Regions from separate parts of the Devosia sp. J2-20 genome, predicted to be linked through region 4. Evidence: predicted binding sites of a transcription regulator. Region 4 holds the regulator's gene; each other region holds the start of a gene.

Region 1 (5,301 bases), 1.3 Mb from region 4:
CCAGTGCGTCATCGACGGCGCTGGCCAGCGCTTCAACGTCAATACGCGATGAGCCACTATCGGCCTGTCGCTGCAATTCAGCGGCAAGCGCGGTCGCTATCGCCCGGTGCCGCAACGCGTTCTGGTTACCCATTGCCATCGATTGAAATCCCCTGGTCATCCATGCGCACTTCGATACCCGGGCGGGCCTGCTGCTGCTGATAACTGTAGATACCAAAACCGACCACGGCGATCAGCAAGATCGCGATTACGGCATATAGACCATTGCGGCTCATTGAGCCCTCCTGACGCTTGTTCGAAATGGAACAACGCACAGCAGGCTCTCTGGTTCACTTCGCTGTCATTCCTGCGCCGCTATTGTTCGCAGCGCCATCACAAAAGCGGTTACGCCGATGGCGATCCCGCCTGAATTGTCGATGATGATCGGATTAATGCCAGTGGGCACCGGCGCGCTTTCGCGCGCCAGTCGTGCCGTGATCTGATCCCCGCTTTCGCGCCCTCTATTGGTCAGCCTTTCGGCGCGCCGGGAAATTTCTGCGGTAATCAGCACCACGGCGCAGCCCGGATAGCGGCGTCTGGCCTCGCTCACGACGTGGCGCGAGACATTGGCAACCACCACCTTGCCCAGCGCCAGATCTGTCTCGACGCTGATCGGCAGGCCATAGCGCAGATTGTGGGCGTCCCAGCTCAGGCAGAACCGGCCCATGGCTTCGGCCCTGGCAAAGGCTTGGGGCTCCATGGTGTCGTGCTCTTCCACCTCGAACTCGGCGGGACGTGTCACCACGCGTCGAACAAAGGTGAAGCGCTTGTCATTCTCCAGCGCCTGCTTGGCCCCACCGATCAGCGTATCCTTGCCCACCCCGGAGGGGCCAACCACAAGAACCAGTGAGCCAAGCGATCGTGCCATGAACTAGCTAACCCTGCTGCCCTGACGCCAGACGCCGCGCACCACGGGCAGTCCGCCGACCATTGCGACCCTGACCAGATCGGCGCGCTTGCCCACGGCAAGTTCGCCGCGGTCTGTCAGGCCCGCAGCCTTGGCGGGGTTGCTGGTGACCATGGCCAACGCCTGGGGCAGGGTCAGGTCCGCCACCCGCTGTGGCAGCACAAAGGCGGCCTGCAGCATGGCAAATGGCACGTAATCCGAACTTAGAATATCCAACAGGCCAGCGCGCACCAGATCAGTTGCCGAGACATTGCCAGAATGCGATTTGCCGCGCACCACATTCGGTGCACCCATCAGGATCGCCAAGCCACCATCATGGGCTGCCGCGGCTGCTTCCAGCGTCGTGGGGAACTCGGCAATCGCAACGCCATCGGCAATGCCCTCTTCGACATGGGCCAGACTAGCGTCGTCATGGCTGGCAAGCGCAAGCCCCAATTCATGTGCGCGGCGCACGATATGGGCGCGGTGCGCCCCCGAGTAGCGGGCGTGATCGTCCAGCCGGTCTGTTATGAAGCTCTCAAGTTCGGCCGGGGTTCGCCCGGCCTGGTAGAACTGCTTATAGGCATCGAGCGACTGAAATTGTCTCTGCCCCGGCGTGTGGTCCATCATCGAGGCCAGGCGGGTCTCCGGGTGCGTCGCATAGGCTTCAAAATGCTCCAGCACGTCATGGCTGGGGAGTTCGCAACGCAGGTGCACAAAATGTTCGGCGCGCAGCCATCCATCCTTTCGAGCGGAGGCAATGGCGCCCGTCAGCGCTGCGATATGGGGCGCCATATCCTTGACGTCAGCGTCCGAGCCAATGCGAACAGCATCAAAGACCGTGGTGATACCCGAGCCGGCGATCTGCACATCATGGGCGTGCAGCGAAGCCAGTGGATCCCAGAACACGCCGGGGCGGGGGCGATAATGATTTTCCAGATGGTCGGTATGCAGTTCGACCAGGCCGGCAATCAGATAGTCGCTTTCCAGATCCAGCCCGGTGTTGGCAGGGCCATCAGAGATCCCAGCAATCATGCCATCGTCAAAGCTCAGACTGCCCTCGACGATGCTGTCCGGCAGGACAATGCGCGCATTGCGGAAGGCACCTTGGTTCATGCGGTCAGGCCCAGCTTGAAATCTGCCAAACGTACAAACGGCTTGCCTGCATCAGGCTCGCGGTAGAGCGATAGCCGGTCCAGCACCAGCGGCTCATCAAGCACCGGATTGAACCATGTCGAGGCCGCTTTGCTGACTTCGGCCTGATCGGCTTCGGGCAGCCGATCACTCAGCGTCATGTGGAAGCGGAACTCGTCGAACACATAGGGATAACCATACGCATCCAGCAGTTCGATCTGCCGTTCACTCAGATTGCGATTGGCACGGGCCGCCCGGTCCTTGTTGGTCATGGGTGCGCGAAACACATCGAAGCGCTCCACCACATGCGCCGCAAAATCCTGCAAGGCGTCGTTCTGCTCAACCATCAGCGCCAGAAACCCGTCCAGCGATGCCAGCGTTGGCTTGCCGAGATCAAGAGGTTGATGCTCGCTGGCAAAACTGGTGATGGCGGCGCGCAGATCGGCTTCGCTTGCACCATCCACCAGCGCCATTGGGGCTTTTAATGTAGCGTGAAAGCCATAGCGATTGGCGGACTGGGTCATGTTGAGCAGGCGGTCTCGATCGATACCCGCGACTGGCCCATCAAACAGATCGCCATCATTGGAATCGCGGCCCAGCCAGGTGGCTGCCCGCTCCCACAGATTACTGGTGGCGGACGGGGCGTAATATATCGCGAATCGTTCTGTCATCGGAACTCCTTGACCTGCCGCTAGTCATAGTATGTGTCGGTCGTTTGACAGTGGCCACGTTCTTGATGCTGGCTACCTGTGCCCGCGCCGAATCGCAAGCCGAGAGAATCCATGGACACTATGCTGCTTGAGCAGATGTTTCGCACTGCCGTTGCCCAGGCGCAGCCGGCATTGGCTGTCGCCCAGAACCTGCCCGAGCGCCCCAAGGGCCGCACGGTCGTGATTGGCGCCGGCAAGGCCTCGGCCCAAATGGCGCACGCATTCGAGCAGGCATGGGATGGTCCGATCACCGGATTGGTCGTGACGCGCTATGGTTATGCCCAGGCCTGTGAGCGCATCGAGATTGTCGAAGCGGCGCATCCGGTACCCGACGAAGCGGGCTTCCTCGCCGCACGGCGCATTATGGAAACGGTTTCGGGGCTAGGGCCCGATGACCTCGTTGTTGCGCTGATTTCCGGCGGTGGCTCATCTCTGCTGCCGGCTCCCGCTCCTGGTCTGACGCTGGACGATGAACAGGCGATCAATCGATCATTGCTGGCCTCCGGCGCGCCCATTTCGGTGATGAACCTGATCCGCAACCAGTTCTCGGCCATCAAGGGTGGGCGCCTGGCGGCACGCTGCGCGCCAGCACGCGTCGCAACACTGGTGGTCTCCGACGTGCCGGGAGATGATCCGGCGGTGGTCGCGTCCGGCCCAACCATTCCGCTGGCGGGCACGCGTTCGCTGGCACGCAAATATGTATCCCTTTACGGCATCGATTTGCCGCCGCACGCTCAAGCCCTGCTGGCCGGTGACGATAATCTGGCCCCGCTTGCCACGGATCCGGCATTGGCCCGCAATAGCGTGCGCACCATTGCCTCGGCGGCCCTCTCGCTTGAAGCCGCTGCCGCCCAGGCCCGTGAGCAGGGCATTGAAGCGGCCATTCTATCTGATTCAATTGAAGGCGAGGCGCGCGACGTGGCGCAGGTCCATGCCGCCATTGCCAAGGAGGTTGCCACGCGCAACCGACCCTTTTCCAAGCCGGTGGTGCTGCTGTCGGGCGGCGAGACCACCGTCACGCTGCGCGGCAAAGGTCGCGGCGGTCGCAATGCGGAGTTTCTGCTGGCCCTTGCCATAGCCATTGATGGCAGCGAAAGGGTCACGGCGCTGGCCGCTGATACCGACGGTATTGATGGCTCCGAGGACAATGCCGGCGCCTTTGTCGACGGCACCACGGCAACGCGATTGCGTCACGCCGGTATCGACCCTCTTGCAGCTCTGGCAAATAATGACGCCTATTCGGCCTTCAAGGCGATAGGCGACCTTTTGGTCACCGGGCCAACAGGCACAAATGTCAACGACTTCCGCGCCATCCTGGTGCGATAGCAGTACCGAATTTCTAAATCGGAGAGAGGCGGCGATGGCTAAGGCAGTAGGCATAGGTGGAGTATTTTTTCGCGCGCAGGACACCGAGGCGCTAACCCAGTGGTATCAGGAACACTTGGGTATTCCTGGTTTCTGGACGCAGGCGGCGGGCCCTACCGTGTTCGCGCCGTTCAAAGCCGATACCGATTATTTCCCAGCCGACCGGCAATGGATGATCAACCTGCGTGTCGATGATCTGGACGCGTTGATGGCGAGCCTGAAAGCCGCGGATATTGCGGTCGAAACCCGGCCCGAGGAATGGGATGCTCCCGAGACGGGCCGATTTGCCCGCATTCAAGACCCGGAAGGCAATCCCATCGAACTCTGGCAGCCGCCAAAATAATCATACAATTCCTCTTGGCAGAACCGGGGCTGCTCTGTTCTATAGCCGCGACTTTTCCGGAGGAGCCAGATCATGGCCAAACGCAAGATCGCCGTTATCGGTGTCGGCAAGATCGCCCAGGACCAGCACCTGCCGGTGATCGACAATTCCGAGGACTTTGAACTGGCCGCGACCGTTTCGACTCGTGGTCTGGCCCATAACGGCCTGCCCGTGTTCAAGACGCCTGCCGAGCTTTATGCCGCCATGCCTGAAATTGCGATCGTCTCGATCTGCACGCCGCCCGGCATTCGCCATCAATATGTCCGCGAGGCGCTCGACGCTGGCAAGGATGTGATGATGGAAAAGCCGCCGACCACGACAGTCTCTGAACTCGATGATCTGGTCGCCCATGCCAAGCGGCTCGACCGGGTTCTGTATCAGACTTGGCACAGCCAATATAATCCGGCAGTGGATCGCGCCAAGGCGATTCTGGCCGAGCAGGGTGTAACGGCCGCCCGCATCGATTGGCGCGAAAGCGTGCGCAAATGGCATCCAGGTCAGGATTGGGTCTGGGAGCCCGGTGGCTTTGGTGTCTGCGATCCCGGCATCAATGCCTTTTCGATTTTTACAAAGGTCATGCCCTATCCGGTCTTTGTGCAGTCCAGCACGCTCACCTTTCCGGCCAATCGGCAGACGCCTATCGATGTGGAGATTACCTTCAAATCCGGCCAGGCGCACAAACCAGAACTTTCAGCTGGCTTCAACTGGCTCGAAGAGAGTGGCGAGATCTGGACCATCCGCTTCGAAACTGGCACCGGCGACATCGTCAAGCTTGAGGGTGGCGG
Region 2 (5,301 bases), 920 kb from region 4:
CGAGTCCTTGCTCGAGAACAACACGAACCGCCCGACCGGGAACACCAATGGCTCGAACCGACCCGCCTCGGCCATGAAGCGGGCCACATCCATGGCGCTGGAGCCGCGCAAGCGGGCCAGCGACACATGCGGCACGAACTTGCGGCCCTCGGGCGCCAGCCCGGCCTTCTGCACCACGCGCTCCTGCGCTGCCTGCAGCCGGTTTAGCGCCTCGCTGGGCTCGATACCGGCATAAAGTGCGCGGGGCTTGTCGCCGCCAAAAATGCCCAGATGCGTCAGCCGGACATCAAATCGCATCGAGTTGGCCAGCCGGTCCAGGCTGTCGGCAACCTCATCGGCCGTCTGATGGTCGACGTCGCCGATGAACCTCAACGTAATGTGATAATTGTCCGTATCGATCCAGCGCGCGCCGGACAGGCCGCCCCGTTTCATCGAGAGCGCAAATCCCACATCTGCCGGGATTTCAAGGCCGGTGAAGAGCCGGGGCATGAGGCCCTCCTCTTATACTCAGGTCAGCACGATTCGTATCATGACCGTAGCATAGCCCGTGTGACCAGCCAGTCGAATCGTCGCAACCATGCCAGAACCCTTGTAAACCTCTGAACCCCCATCCATATTGATCACCAAGTGGCAAAAAACGCCCACCGGCGGTGAAAGAAACCGCTTCATCTGGGAAAGGAACCGAATAAATGGCTGAATATGACCGTCAGACCCTCGGTGCGCGGGCCGGCTCGGCCGCGGCCATCGACGAGGGCCTTCGCAGCTATATGCTGCGTGTTTACAATTACATGGGCATTGGCCTGGTGGTAACCGGCCTGGCGGCCTGGTTTGCCGCTACCGCTGCCGTCACCAACAATCCGGACGCTGCCGTGGGCCAGTTGGCCAATGGCACCATGGTTACCCAGTGGGGTTACCTGCTGTTTGCCAGCCCGCTGCAGTGGGTTGTCATGCTCGCGCCACTAGCATTCGTGCTGGTGCTCAGCTTTGGCATCAACAAGCTTTCGGTCCCTGCCGCACAAGGCACCTTCTGGGGCTTTGCCGCGATCATGGGCCTGTCGCTGTCCTCGATCTTCCTGGTTTATACCGACGCCTCGATCGCCAAGGTGTTCTTCATCACCGCCGCGACCTTCGGCACGATGAGCCTGTATGGCTACACCACCAAGCGTGACCTGACCCAGATGGGCAGCTTCCTGATGATGGGCCTAATCGGCCTGATCATCGCCTCGGTGGTCAACATCTTCATGCAGTCCACCATGCTCGAGTTTGCGATCTCGGCTGTTGGCGTGCTGATCTTTGTCGGTCTGACCGCCTATGACACCCAGAAGATCAAGGAAGAGTACTCCGAAAGCCACAGCACGGAAGTGCTGGCCAAGGGTGCCATCATGGGCGCGCTGCGCCTCTACCTCGACTTCATCAACCTGTTCCTGATGATGCTGCGCCTGTTCGGCAATCGCGAATAGCCAACAGCATCCTTGATTGATCAATCAAGGAATTTGGTTGGACGAGACTTCGGACCGCAGCCTACAAGGGCTGCGGTCTTTTCTTTTGCCTGAGTGCGCCCCGTGTCCGAGATTATCCTGCGCCCCTTTCAGTGGGCCGACGTTCCCGCCATCACCGCCATCTACAGGCACTATGTCGAGCATTCGGTGGCCACCTTTGACCTCGAAGCTCCGGGCGAGGACGTGCTGGGTGAAAAATTCGGCCACATGCTGGCCGCAGGGCACCCGGTGGTCATGGCTCAGGACGCCAGCGGCAAGCTGCTGGGCTACGCCTATGCATCGGTCTATCGCCCGCGCCCGGCCTATCGCTTCACCTGCGAGAACTCGGTCTATTGCGCCCCCGATGCCACCGGCAAGGGATTGGGCACCTTGCTAATGAACGAAATCATCACGCAGTCGCGCAGCTTTGGCTTCAAGCAGATGATTGCCGTGATCACAGCCGAAGGCACCGGCTCTATCAAGCTGCATGACAAACTCGGTTTCCGCCATATCGGTCGCCACCAAGCGCTCGGCTACAAGTTCGACCGCTGGCTCGATATCGTCCACATGCAGCTCACGCTTTAGCGGATGAGCCTGTCCGCAAGGTTCAGCGCACGAGCCGTTTGCGCATCGGAAAACCGTTGACCACCCGGCCCGTGGCCTGTGGGCCCTCAGCGAGCCAACCCGCTTTCTCGTAGAAGCGCCGTGCCGTTTGCGTGGCTTCCAGGCGACCTTCGTGAAAACCCAAAGTCACCAGCTCGGTTTCCAGCTGCGCAAGCAGGGCCTTGCTGATCCCCGCAAAGCGCGCCTCGGGCGCAACATAGTTCAGCGTGATTTCGCCACTTCGATTGACAGCACCCACAGCAACCACTGTGCCATCCCGTTCGGCGACGCGCAGCAAGACTTCTGTATTGCTCAACATGGCAGCGACCCCCGGCACACTCTTATTGCGCGTCCACGCTGCCAGACTGGCAGCATCAGTGTTGTGGTCTGCGGCTCATAGCTGGCTGATCGACGCAATCAGAACGCGACTGATTTGGGGGATGTCCTTAATCTCGGCCGGTCAGATCCGGATGCTCAACCCACGACCACAAGATCGGGATCCAGCACCCGCAGCACCAGCGCCAGATCGTGCCCGCGCTTGAGAATGCGGCCTTGCTGGTTGGTCACGGTGTACTGGCCCTGCTTGTTGCGCATGCGCGGGGTTTTTTCGACGATAAACAGAGGGCGCTCGGACACGCGCGCATAGATCGAGAACACGGCACGTTCGCGCAGAAAGTCCATGGCATAGTCGCGCCACTCACCTTGCCCGACCTTGCGGCCATAGACCGACAGGATCAACGCCAGTTCCTTGCGGTCGAACGCGACGATGGCAGGGATCTTGCCGTTATTGGCAGTTGCAGCAGGCTCGCTGGAATGGACCAGCGAGAGCGATGCAGTTTTGTCGTTCGGTCTGCGGCTCTGCACCGGTCCGAATTCTCCCTGTCAACCAATTGTCATGATCGCGGCATTTGCACCGCGATGCAAGACCCCGCAAGGTTCGGCAGAAAACCCCAATCCGGTCACAATTTGTCCCTGAACCCGCCCGATTGAAGGATCAGCATTCAACCATTGCCTCCAGGGGCTGGCGCCCGGGCCGACTGAGCCCCCAAACCTTGAAGCTTGAGCGCCAGCCCACCCCAAATAGATTTGACCTGCCAATACTCACCCCGCCCTTTCCCCCAAGGGCGGGGTTTTCTGTTTGAAGTAGGTGGCTGGCCTAGCGCTCGAAGGCCGCCGCACCCAGAATAGGGCCGGGCAGGCCATCATTCTCCTGCTGCACGATCACCGCAATGCCGGTGCTCCTGTCGGCCAGAACTTCGGGAATGGGCAGCTTGAGATTGGCACCCGTGGCGCATTCCCACATCCCCAGGACCTGCCGGCCGGTCACCACCTGGGTATAGACCACCGATTTGCCGGCATTGTTGCCGCGCTCAATATCAACATCGGCCCGATCGACATAGGTCACCAGCCACACCACCGCATCCTTGAGCGACATATCGGCGGGGATGGCAATCTTGAGCATGTCACCATGCTCGGTGACAGTGATGGGCAGCGGCAGGCTGGCTCGATCAATCGCCCCATGCACTTCGCCGCGACGCGACCCGACGACACCCTTGGTGCCATTGACCACCATTTGCGGTGTGTAGATGCGCGAGGAACCCCAGCTTTCCGCATAGGCGCGCTGACGGTCAGAATACTCGGCCTGCCCGAAGGTGTCCTTCCAGCCCACATAGTCCCAATAGTCGACATGGTAGGCCAGCGCCACCACATCGGGTTGCTCGGCCAGGCTCGTCAGCAAGGCGTCAGCAGGCGGGCATGACGAGCACCCCTGGCTGGTGAACAGCTCCACCACTGCCTTGGGGTTCATACGCACTTCGGCACTGGCCGGCTGGACCAGGGCACACAGGATAACGCCACCCAGAAGGGCGGAAAGCCGACTGACAGATTTCATGGCGTTACTTGTAGGCCGCCCGCGCCATTCCCCGCCAGTCAAAAGAGGGTGAGACGGTTAAATCGGCCGGTGCCTCCAAACAAAAAATGGCGGCCCACCGGGGGCCGCCATCTCCATTCCAGAACCGGTCCCGCTTATGCGGCAACCAGGCTGCGCAGCACGTAATGCAGAATGCCACCGTTCTTGTAGTATTCCAGCTCATTGGCCGTATCGATGCGGCAGCGTGTTTCCACGCTGGTCACCGAGCCATCGGCCCTGGTGATCTTGACGGTCACCATGGCGCGTGGCGCGATTTCCGTCACGCCTTCGATATCGATCGTTTCGCTGCCATCAAGTCCCAGGCTCTGCCAGCTTTCGCCATCCTTGAACTGCAGCGGGATCACGCCCATGCCAACCAGGTTGGAGCGGTGAATGCGCTCGAACGACTGGGCAATCACGGCGCGAACGCCCAGTAGATTGGTGCCCTTGGCGGCCCAGTCACGGCTCGAACCCGTGCCATATTCCTTGCCCGCAAACACCACCAGTGGCGTACCGGCAGCCTGATAGGCCATGGCCGCATCATAGATCGCCATCTGGCTGCCATCGGGGCCCTTGGTGTAACCACCTTCAACGCCATCCAGCATCTGGTTCTTGATGCGGATATTGGCAAAGGTGCCGCGCATCATCACTTCATGATTGCCGCGACGGGCGCCATAGGAGTTGAAGTCACGCGGCGCGACCTGATGGGATTCCAGGTACTTGCCCGCTGGCGTGGTCGACTTGAACGACCCCGCTGGCGAGATGTGGTCGGTGGTGATCGAGATCCAGGAACAGCGCCAGAACCTTGGCCTTGGCGACATTGGTGATGGGCTTAGGCTCCATCGTCATGCCCTCAAAATAGGGAGGGTTCTGCACATAGGTCGAACCGGAGTTCCACTTATAGGTCTCGCCGCCATCGACGGCGATGCCCTGCCAGTTCTCGTCACCCTTGAACACGTCCGAATAACGGCCCTGGAACATCTCCTTGGTGACGTTCTCGCGCACGATCTCGGCGACCTCGTGATTGGAGGGCCAGATGTCCTTGAGATAGACCGGCTTGCCATCCTTGGAGGTGCCGATCGGATCCTTGGTGATGTCGATATTCATTGACCCGGCAATGGCATAGGCCACCACCAGCGGCGGCGAAGCGAGATAGTTCGCCTTCACATCCGGGTTCACACGGCCTTCAAAGTTGCGGTTGCCAGAGAGTACCGAAGCGGCGACCAGATCGCCAGCCTGCACGGCCTTGGAGATCTCGACCGGCAGCGGACCCGAATTGCCGATACAGGTGGTGCAGCCATAGCCCACCAG
Region 3 (5,301 bases), 1.8 Mb from region 4:
GGAGGCGCGCACATTGATCTCGGCGCGCAACAAGGCATAGGAGACGAAGTTCGGCATGACCTGGGGCACGAAGGCGAAGCGGACGCGCTCGAACCAGTTGGCCCCCACCGAGCGCAGCCCCTCATCGGCGCGGCCATCGGCATTCTCGGTGACTTCGTAGAACAGCTTGCCCAGCGCGCCCACCGTATGCAGGCTGACCGCAACAATAGCACCGATCGGGCCCACCGAGAGGATGGCCACCAGCATGCCGGCGACGACGATTTCGGGGAAAGCACGCAGCACTTCGAGAAAACGCCGCACCACGAACCGGATCGTGCGTGACCCGGTCACATTGCTGGCTGCCAGAAAGCACAGGCCAAAGGCAAAAGTGACGCCGAAAATGGTCGAGACCAGCGCGATATTGATCGTCACCAGCATCTGGTAGAAATATTCGGGCAGATAGAAATCGCCGAGCAGATAGACCCGGCCTTCCTCGTAATTGTACTTGAACGAGCCATCGGCCAGCGGCGAAGGCAGGTCGAACAGCGCGCGCACGATTTCCATCGGCTCATCGGGCTGAAAGTGAATGAAGAAGTCGAAGAAATAGGGCAGCCGGTCGAAGAAGGCGCCAGCGTTTGACGCATTGGCAAACCAGAGCGAAGCGGACAGCACCACCAGCAAGGCGCCCCCGACCAGCAGCGTATAGAGCCGTCTGGTGCGCAGCAGGGACCGGTAGTGCGCATGCACCACGCCCAGTTCCCTGGAAAGCGGGGCCGGATTGCCGGGAAGGATGGTCTCGCTCATGGATCGCCCTCAAAGAATGGCGGCGGCGTGTGATCACGCCGCCTGCCGGTATCGGATTGGCGATCAGCCGCCGATGGTTGCCTTGCGGGCGTCGATGATGGGCTTGTAGAAATCGGCGTCGACGGGGGCATAGCCCTTGTAGTCGCCGCGTTCGATGCCGCTGAAGCACTCGTAATTTGTCTCGGGCAGATTGGTGTAGAAGGCGACGATCTTGTCCTTCATGGCCTGTGGCAGGTCCGAGCGCATCACATTGGGACCATTGGGGATCAGCGGCGACAGCCAGAGCTGGGTCACGTCTTCCATGTCCAGCATGCCCTTGTCGGCCATCGAGCGGGTATTGCCCGAGCTATAGCCTTCGGAGAATTCGCCAACGCCCGAGGTCCAGGTCACAGCCACATCGACCTTGTGGTCGAGCAGGGCGAGAACGTTGTTCTCGTGGCCACCATTGAACGAGGTTGCCGAGAAATACTCGTCATTGGCCATGCCGGTCTGTTCCGGCAAGGTCACCAGCGGGATGAGATAGCCCGAGGTGGAGTCCGGATCGGCATAGCCCAGGGTCTTGCCCTTGGCCGCTTCGAGGGTGTCGATGCCCGAATCCTTGCGGGCCAGCAGGATCGAGTGATAGCCCATGGCGCCGTCGAGCTGGACGGTGGTGTTGAAGGGCTCAACGGCTTCGGGGTCGGCCAGATAGACCTTGGCAAAACCTGAAGCACCCAGACCGGCGATATCGAGCGTGCCGCCGAGCAGGCCCTGGATTACACCGTCATAGTCAGCTGCGGGGAACAGTTTGACTTCCTTGACGCCCAGCGCTTCTGGCAGCAGGTCGATCAGGCACTGGTTGTTGGCGAGACGGTCGGTCTCGTTTTCGCCGCCAAGGATGCCGATGCGGATTACATCCATTTCCTGGGCGAAGGTCGGTGCAGTGACGCCAGCGAGCGCGATGCCGGCGAGCAGGACGGTACGAATTGCGGTCATGGAAGTCTCCTTTGGTGACGCAAAGATGTCGACGGACTGCCGGGCTGGGCCCGTTGTGCAGCCGCGGAACGCTTGAATTTCAGAGGGCGTCGGCCAGTTCGCGGGGCTTGGCCGTGGGCCGCCGGGCGGGCTCGATGCTGGTGGAAGTCATGGCTTCGGAGAAGGCCTCTTCGAGCCCATCGGCACCGTAGAGCTGGCGCGCCACATCGGTGGTCAGTTGCTCGGGTGTGCCGTCAAACACCACCCGGCCTGCCGCCATGCCGATGATGCGACCGCAATAGGCGCGCGCAGTATCCAGGGTATGCAGATTGGTAATCACGGTCAGGCCCTGCTCGCGGTTGATGGCGTGCAGGCTGTCCATGACGATCTTGGCATTGCGCGGGTCCAGGCTCGCGATCGGCTCATCGGCCAGGATCATGCGCGGGGCCTGCATCAGCGCCCGGGCAATGGCCACACGCTGCTGCTGGCCACCGGACAGGGTCTGGGCCCACTGGGTGGCAGTCTGGGCGATGTCGAGCCGTTCGAGCGCCTGGAGTGCCCGCAACTGCTCAGCTTCGGTAAAAATCTGCAACAGCGACAGCAGCGTCGAGCGATGGTTGAGCCGGCCCAGCATCACATTGGTGATTACATCCAGACGTGGCACCAGATTGAACTGCTGAAAGATCATGGCGCAATCACGTTGCCAGTTGCGCAGCGCCTTGCCGCGCAGCGCCGAGACCTCGACGCCATCAAAGCGGATGGCGCCCTCGGACACATTGGTCAGCCGGTTGATCATGCGCAGCAGGGTCGACTTGCCGGCGCCTGAACGGCCGATAATGCCGACCATCTGCCCCTGCGGGATTTCCAGATTCACGTCGCTGACGGCAAGCTTGTCGCCGAAGCGCCGCGAGACATTTGAAATCGTAAGCATCAGCGCCCTCGCTGTTGAACTGCGGCAGACCTAGGGCGGCGACGTGAAGCTGGGATTACACTGGGGTGACGGTTGCGTGACGATGCACAAGAGCGCAATTTGGGAGCCCTGAACGGGCAAAACGCCCCCTGGGATCGATGCCAGGGAGCGCTTTTGAGTGCCCGCTCTACTTGATCGTGTGCAACAGGGGCCTACGCAGCGATCCTGGGCGCAAAGGCAGTCACATCGAGAATGCGGTCGGCGACCTGCTCGCGCACTTCCTCATCGTGGAAGATGCCCAATTGGGCGACACCTGCCGCCTTTTTCTCGGCAATCATGGCCACCACAACGGCCCTGTTGGTGGCGTCGAGCGAGGCCGTCGGTTCATCGAGCAGCAGCACCGGATGGGCGGTGATGAAGCCGCGCGCAATATTGACGCGTTGCTGCTCGCCGCCAGAAAAAGTCGCTGGCGGCAGGCTCCACAGCCGTTCAGGCAGGTTGAGCCGGGCCAGCAGGTCGCGCGCCCGCCCCTGCGCCAATTCCCGTTCAACGCCGCGGATAACCAGCGGTTCGGCCACTACGTCGAGCGCAGAAACGCGGGGTACGGTGCGCAGGAACTGGCTGACGTAGCCGATGCTATCGCGCCTGAGCGTCAGCACGGTGCGCGGGTCGGCACTGGCCAGATCCACCCGCTCACCATGGTGGCGCAACACGATGGTGCCAGCATCAACACCATAATTGCCATAGACCATTTTGAGGATCGAACTCTTGCCCGCCCCCGATGGTCCGCCCAGCACGACGCATTCGCCGGGCTGGACGTCGAAGGTCACATTGTCGACCACCGGCAGCACCACGCCATCGCGCAGGTGCATGGTGAAGGTCTTGGCCAGATTTTTCACGGATAGGGCGGTCATCGGATAGCTCCGCAGATGTGTAAGAAACCCCCACCCTTGGTCCCTCCCCACAAGGGAGAGGGAGAAGACGGGGCAACGATCGCTGGCACAGTGTCGTCCGCGCACTGGACAGGCTTCCCTCCCCCTTGTGGGAAGGCAATGAGGGTGGAGGATCTCACCCTCACACCTGCAAGATCGAGGAGACGAGCAATTGAGTATAGGGCTCACGCGGATCATCCAGCACCCGGTCGGTCAGACCGGATTCAATGACGTGGCCGTCCTTCATCACCATCATGCGGTGGCTGAGCAGACGCGCGACGGCCAGATCATGGGTCACCACTATGGCCGCCAGTCCCAACTCCCCAACCAGTCCGCGCAGCAGATCGAGCAGGCGGGCCTGCACCGACACATCAAGGCCGCCAGTGGGCTCGTCCATGAACACCAGGCGCGGCCCGGTCACCAGATTACGGGCAATCTGCAGGCGCTGGCGCATGCCGCCAGAAAAGGATCGCGGCTGATCGTCAACACGGTCGGCGGCAATCTCCACCCGGCCGAGCCAATCGAGCGCGGTTTCGCGGATATGGCCGTAGTTCCGGTCTCCCACTGCCATCAGCCGTTCGCCGACATTGGCACCAGCCGACACCGTCATGCGCAGACCATCGGCGGGGTTCTGATGCACAAACCCCCAATCGGTGCGCACTAGAAAGCGGCGCTCGGCTTCGCTCAGATCATAGATATTGCGCCATTGCTCATCGCGCATGCGGTAAAGCGTCCGGCCCGCGCTGGGCTCGAGCGTCGCCGAGAGCGAATTGAGCAGTGTGGTCTTGCCCGAGCCGGATTCCCCGACAATGGCCAGCACTTCGCCGGGCCAGAGCGCGAAGCTGACATCGGCACAGCCCAGACGGCTGCCGTAATATTTGGTCAGACCCTCAACCTTGAGAAGCGGTTCGGCGCTCATTGGGCTGCCTCCTGTTGCACGCCCAGGGCGCCGACATGCCCGGCTTCGCGGCGTTCCTCGCAATTATCGGTGTCCGAGCACACATACATGTGCCCGCCATGGTCATCGAGAATGACCTCGTCGAGATAGACCTGTTCGGCACCACACAGCGCGCAGGGCTGTTCGAAATGCTGCACCTCGAAGGGATGGTCTTCAAAGTCCAGGCTGACCACTTCGGTAAAAGGCGGAATGGCGTAGATGCGGTGTTCACGCCCTGCCCCGAAAAGTTGCAGGGCCGCACTCATGTGCATTTTGGGGTTGTCGAATTTGGGGGTTGGCGAGGGGTCCATCACATAGCGTCCCTCGACTTTGACCGGATAGGCATAGGTGGTGGCGATATGGCCGTGCCGGGCAATGTCCTCATAGAGTTTGACGTGCATCAGCCCGTATTCCTCCAGCGCGTGCATCTTGCGCGTCTCGGTTTCGCGCGGTTCAAGGAAGCGCAGCGGCTCGGGGATCGGCACCTGATAGACCAGGATCTGCCCCTGCCCCAGTGCCCGTTCGGGAATGCGGTGGCGGGTCTGGATGATGGAGGCCTTGGCGGTGTGCGTGGTCGTTTCCACCTGCGCCACCTTGGCAAAGAAAGCCCGGATCGAGACCGCATTGGTGGTGTCGTCGGCGCCCTGATCGATGACCTTGAGCACATCATCGGGTCCGATGATTGAGGCGGTCACCTGCACCCCGCCCGTGCCCCAGCCATACGGCATGGGCATTTCGCGGCTGGAAAACGGCACCTGATAACCGGGAATGGCGATGGCCTTGAG
Region 4 (5,301 bases):
ATCCCTCCTGGCAGGCCTCGATGGGCGATATCGTGCCGCGCAGCGATCTGGCGGGCGCGGTAACGCTGAATGCCATGGGTTTCAATATGATGCGCAGCATCGGCCCGGCGGTGGGCGGGCTGATCGTGGCGCTGGCGGGTGCGGCGGCGGCGTTCGCACTCAATGCCGTGACCTATGTGCCGCTGATCTTCTCGTTGCTGCGCTGGAAGCCGGAGCGGCCGCCGAACCGGTTGCCGCGCGAGGATTTCGGTAGCGCCATTCTGGCAGGCATTCGTTACGTGTCGCTGTCGCCCAACTTGACCACAGTGCTGTTTCGCAGCTTTTTGTTTGGTCTGTCTGCCATCGTCGTGCTGGCGCTGCTGCCATCAGTGGCGGACGAATATGTCGGCGGCGGTGCGCTGGTCTATGGCACGCTGCTGGGCAGTTTCGGGGTAGGGGCGATTGGGGGGGCGTTCATCAATGGCCGGGTGCGCGAGCGCTATAGCAATGAGTGGATCGTGCGGTTTGCCTGTGTCGGCTTCGCGCTGAGTTGCGTGGGGCTGGGGTTCAGCCGTGATGTGTTTCTCAGCCATATCGTGCTGCTGCCAGCGGGTGCCTGCTGGGTGCTTACGATGAGCCTGTTCAATGTATCTATACAGCTGTCATCGCCGCGCTGGGTGGTTGGGCGTGCCCTGTCGCTGTATCAGACGGCAACATTTGGCGGCATGGCAATGGGCAGCTGGCTGTGGGGCATCAACGCTGATGCAGTGGGGTTGGACTGGTCACTGGCGACAGCGGCGGTGGTGCTACTGGTCTGCGCGCTGGTGGGGTTCAGACTGCCGCTGCCGCAGTTTGAATCGCGCGACCTCAATCCGCTCAACACCTTTAACGAGCCGGTGCTGCGGCTGGATCTGACGCCGCGCAGCGGGCCAATCATGGTGATGGTGGATTATCGCATAGCCCAAGAGGACATCCCGCAGTTTCTGGCGCTGATGACCGAGCGGCGCAAGGTGCGGTTGCGGGACGGGGCGCGGCAATGGGCGCTACTGCGTGATCTCGAGTTGCCCGATCTTTGGGTCGAGAGTTACCACGTGCCGACCTGGGTAGATTATGTGCGGCACAATCTGCGGCGTACCAAGGCGGATGCGGAGAACTTTCAGGCGCTGCGGACTTTGCATCAGGGCGATGCGCCGCCGCGCGTGCACCGGATGATCGAGCGGCAGACGGTGCCACTGGATGACGAGACGCCGTTGCGGGGCACGCCGGAAGTCTAGGACCTAGGCAACAAATCGACACCCCTCGGGTTTGACCTGAGGGGATTGTGCTTGCGGGCAAAGGGATAGGGTAGGGCCCTCGGGTCAGGCCCGAGGGCGACGCGCAGTGGCTGGCTGCCTGCTTCAGGCGACCTGGGCGAAGCGTTCGTCGAAGGCGTAGCCGGCCCCGCGCACGGTGCGGATGGGGTCGGTTTCGCGGCCACGATTGATGGCGCGGCGGAGGCGGCCGATATGGACGTCCACGGTGCGTTCATCGACATAGACGTCGTTGCCCCAGACGCCGTCGAGCAGTTGCTCGCGTGAATAGACCCGGCCGGGATGGCGCATCAGATATTCAAGCAGGCGGTATTCGGTGGGCCCCAGATGCACGTCGCGCGCGGCGCGGCGGACACGATGGGTGGTGCGGTCGAGTTCGAGATCGCCAACCTTGAGGGCGGCCGTGACCAGATTGGGGTTGGCGCGGCGCAGCAGGGCATGGATGCGGGCGACCAGTTCGGGGACCGAGAAGGGTTTGACCACGTAGTCATCGGCGCCGGTGGCCAGACCGCGGACGCGCTCTTCTTCCTCACCGCGGGCGGTGAGCATGATGATCGGGACGCGGGCGGTTTCCTCACGGGCGCGCAGGCGGCGGCACAGTTCGATGCCCGAGATTTCGGGCAGCATCCAATCGAGCAGGATCAAATCGGGCAGCTTGTCCTGAATGGCGTGGGTGGCTTCGTCACCGGTTTCAGCGGTGACGACGCGAAAGCCTTCGGCCTCAAGATTGTAGCGCAGCAGGATGGCGATATCGCCTTCGTCTTCGACTACGAGGATAGTGGCGGGCATTGCTTGCTCCGGTCGTTCTTGCACCACGCCTGGGTGCGAGTGGCTCCACCCTTCAGCCTTCCCCATCAAGGGGAGGTGCAGTGCGGTGGATATATCTGGATCAGGCCTTGATCTGGGTGCGCTGCAGTTCTTCGACATCGCTCGAGAGCTGCTTGCCGGTCTGCAGGTAATAGGCACGTTCAGCAATATTGGTGGCGTGGTCGCCGATGCGTTCCAGGCTCTTGGCGCAGAACAGCAGATGGGTGCAGGGCGTGATGTTGCGTGGATCTTCCATCATGTAGGTGAGCAGTTCGCGGAACAGCGAGGTGTACATGGCGTCCACCTCGTCATCGCGGTTGCACACCTGAATGGCGCCTTCGGCATCGCGGCTGGAGTAGGCGTCCAGCGATTCCTTGATCTGGCGCAGCACCAGTGCGGTCATGTTGCGCACGCCATTGTAGAAGGTGGGCTGCAGGTTCAGCCCTTCGATCTTGAGCGAGCGGCGGGCAAGCTGCTTGGCCATGTCGCCGACGCGTTCAAGATCGGAAGCAACGTGGATGGCCGTGATGATGGAGCGCAGATCGGACGCCATGGGCTGGCGGCGGGCGATCATGGAAACGGCCATATCGTCGATCTTGCGCTGCATGTCGTCAATGCGCTGATCGGCGATGATGGTCAGATCGGCCAGTTCGCGATCGAGCTTGAGCAGGGCCTTGGTGCCGTTTTCAATGGCGACTTCGACCTGGCCACCCATCTCGGCGATGGTCTGGGCGAGGGCGACAAGTTCGTCATTGTAGGAAGAGACGATATGTTCGGGGGCCATGGTGTTCCTCTGGACCTGTGACGTGGCGCGACCGGCCCGCAAAAACCGGACGCCAGAGTGGGTGGGGCGCCGGACTAGCCGATGCGGCCCATGATGTAGTCCTGGGTCTGTTTGTGGACCGGGTTGGTGAAGATGTCTTCGGTGACGCCTTCCTCAATCAGGTTGCCCAGGTGGAAGAATGCCGTGCGCTGGCTGACGCGGGCGGCCTGCTGCATGGAGTGGGTGACGATCACGATGGTGTAGTTTTCACGCAATTCATCGATCAGCTCTTCGATGATGGCGGTGGCGATGGGATCAAGTGCCGAGCAGGGCTCGTCCATCAGGATCACTTCCGGGCCAACCGCAATGGCGCGGGCGATGCACAGGCGCTGCTGCTGACCACCGGACAGGCCGGTGCCTGGCTCATTGAGGCGATCCTTGACCTCTTCGAACAGGCCCGCCTTGCGCAGGGACGACACCACGATTTCATCAAGGTCGGTCTTGGATTTGGCGATGCCGTGGATCTTGGGACCGTAGGCGACGTTCTCATAGATCGATTTGGGGAACGGGTTGGGCTTCTGGAAAACCATGCCGACGCGGGCGCGCAGTTCCACGACGTCCAGATTGGGATCGTAGATATCGTCGCCATCAAGCTTGATGGTGCCGCCGACGCGGGCCCCCTCAATGGTGTCGTTCATGCGGTTGATGCAGCGCAGAAAGGTCGACTTGCCGCAGCCCGATGGGCCGATGAAGGAGGTGACGGCACGATCGGGGATATCGATCGAGATACCGTGCAGGGCCTGTTTGGCGCCGTAGTGGACCGTCACATCGCGGGCGGTGAGACGGATGGGGCGCTCGAGGGCATCGGTGGGGTTCATGGTGCTGTTCACTGATTGCTGAGTCATCTTAACCTTGCCGGCGACCATATCCATTTGTGCGTTCTCCAGTTCGGTCATGCGCGACGCTCGAGGCGCGTGCGCAGGAAGATTGCGACTGCGTTGAGAAGGATCATCATGCCGAGCAGCACCATAATGGCAGCAGAGGTGCGCGCTTCAAAGAAGTTCCGGTTTTCATTGCCCTGCCAGAGGAAGATCTGCACCGGCAGCGCGGTGGCCTGATCCATCGGCGAGCCGGGAATAGAGGCGACGAAGGCGTTCATTCCGATCAGCAGCAGGGGCGCGGTTTCGCCGAGCGCCTGCGCCACGCCAATGATGGTGGCGGTCAGGATGGAGGGGAAGGTGACCGGCAGCACGTGATGGAACACCATCTGGGTTCTGGAGGCCCCCAGACCGAGCGCGGCCTGACGCAGGGCTGGCGAGACCGCCTGCAAGGCTGCGCGGGTAGCAATGATGATCGTGGGCAGGGTCATCAGGGTGAGCACCAGGCCACCGACAAGCGGCGCTGACAGGGGCAGGTGGAAGTAGTTGATGAACACTGCGGCGCCGAGCAGACCGAAGACAATGGAAGGCACCGCGGCCAGATTGTTGATATTGACCTCGATGAGATCGGTGAGCCGCGACTTGGGCGCGAACTCTTCGAGATAGATGGCGCTGGCGACACCGATGGGCACAGCCAGGCAGATCACCACCAACATCATGTAGAGCGAGCCCATAAAGGCACCCGCCAGACCGGCTGAGGCGGGCGCAGCGCGGCTGTCGACATTGGTGAACAGGCCCCAGGCAAAATCCTGGGTGATGGCGCCATTGTCGACCAGAATGTCGACGAGATCGCGGACCGGTGCAGAAAGCTGCTGGCGCGCATCGGGCAGGTCGCGATCGATATTGCCCTTGACCCAGTTATCGACATTGGCCGAGGCGAGTAGGCTGAAATCCTTTGACTGACCCAGCAGGCTCGGATCAGCCACGAATGCCTCGCGCACGACGTGGCGCGCATTGGTTTCGGGGATGGTCAGGATGTCCTTGCTGGATATCTCAAAGCCCGCCGGCGCGGCTTCGGTCATGGCCGCTGCAATGACCTTGTTCCAGTTCAGCATGGCGACATTGCGCTGCCATTTGAGCAGGACAGCATTGTAGTCGGCATCGGACTGGCCGGCTTCCTGAACGGGTTCTGGATCGACCTTGATGATGGCGGGATCAAACGTGACCGTGAGATGCAGCGATGCCTGATGGAAGGCAGGAATGCCCTTGCGCATCACATCGGTGAACAGCAGGGCCACAAAGCCCAGCGCCGCGCAAATGGCGACAATGCCCAGGATCCGGAAGATCTGTTCGTTGAGGTGACGACGGCGCAGACCGGCGCGGATCAGCTTGGTGCGTTCGGTGGCCTGCTTGCGGCCGGGAGCCTGTTGATCGGTCATTATTCGTACTGCTCCCGGAAGCGGCGGACGATGTAGAGCGCCACGATATTGAGAAGAAGGGTCATGACGAAAAGGGTCAGACCCAGTGCGAAGGCGACCAGCGATTGCGGGCCGGCAAAATCGGT

What was found. Region 4 encodes PhoB, which activates phosphate uptake and scavenging genes when phosphate is short. Its sites were predicted from a motif close to TGTCATNNANCTGTCAT; they were not measured.
Region 1: a site for PhoB is predicted at 2,764-2,780, ahead of AC0L37_RS17020 (DUF1045 domain-containing protein). Genes of this name have one in related genera too.
Region 2: a site for PhoB is predicted at 2,962-2,978, ahead of AC0L37_RS18935 (DUF2794 domain-containing protein). Genes of this name have one in related genera too.
Region 3: a site for PhoB is predicted at 2,734-2,750, ahead of phnC (phosphonate ABC transporter ATP-binding protein). Genes of this name have one in related genera too.

The regions. Positions count from the first base shown of each region.
Region 1 covers NZ_CM147870.1:3,438,324-3,443,624, reverse strand. The annotation lists gene AC0L37_RS17040 (hypothetical protein) at 1-139, opposite strand, end outside; gene AC0L37_RS17035 (hypothetical protein) at 126-275, opposite strand; gene phnN (phosphonate metabolism protein/1,5-bisphosphokinase (PRPP-forming) PhnN) at 341-907, opposite strand; gene AC0L37_RS17025 (alpha-D-ribose 1-methylphosphonate 5-triphosphate diphosphatase) at 911-2,041, opposite strand; gene AC0L37_RS17020 (DUF1045 domain-containing protein) at 2,038-2,730, opposite strand; gene AC0L37_RS17015 (glycerate kinase type-2 family protein) at 2,842-4,095, shown strand; gene AC0L37_RS17010 (VOC family protein) at 4,130-4,477, shown strand; gene AC0L37_RS17005 (Gfo/Idh/MocA family protein) at 4,550-5,301, shown strand, end outside.
Region 2 covers NZ_CM147870.1:3,790,961-3,796,261, reverse strand. The annotation lists gene thpR (RNA 2',3'-cyclic phosphodiesterase) at 1-489, opposite strand, end outside; gene AC0L37_RS18950 (Bax inhibitor-1/YccA family protein) at 690-1,460, shown strand; gene AC0L37_RS18945 (GNAT family N-acetyltransferase) at 1,563-2,063, shown strand; gene AC0L37_RS18940 (GNAT family N-acetyltransferase) at 2,086-2,400, opposite strand; gene AC0L37_RS18935 (DUF2794 domain-containing protein) at 2,556-2,945, opposite strand; gene AC0L37_RS18930 (DUF1223 domain-containing protein) at 3,238-3,972, opposite strand; partial or broken gene acnA (aconitate hydratase AcnA) at 4,107-5,301, opposite strand, start outside.
Region 3 covers NZ_CM147870.1:2,661,263-2,666,563, forward strand. The annotation lists gene phnE (phosphonate ABC transporter, permease protein PhnE) at 1-783, opposite strand, end outside; gene phnD (phosphonate ABC transporter substrate-binding protein) at 847-1,758, opposite strand; gene phnC (phosphonate ABC transporter ATP-binding protein) at 1,838-2,668, opposite strand; gene phnL (phosphonate C-P lyase system protein PhnL) at 2,860-3,561, opposite strand; gene phnK (phosphonate C-P lyase system protein PhnK) at 3,722-4,498, opposite strand; gene AC0L37_RS12990 (alpha-D-ribose 1-methylphosphonate 5-phosphate C-P-lyase PhnJ) at 4,495-5,301, opposite strand, start outside.
Region 4 covers NZ_CM147870.1:900,078-905,378, forward strand. The annotation lists gene AC0L37_RS04400 (MFS transporter) at 1-1,253, shown strand, start outside; gene phoB (phosphate regulon transcriptional regulator PhoB) at 1,377-2,078, opposite strand; gene phoU (phosphate signaling complex protein PhoU) at 2,179-2,880, opposite strand; gene pstB (phosphate ABC transporter ATP-binding protein PstB) at 2,955-3,737, opposite strand; gene pstA (phosphate ABC transporter permease PstA) at 3,812-5,176, opposite strand; gene pstC (phosphate ABC transporter permease subunit PstC) at 5,176-5,301, opposite strand, start outside.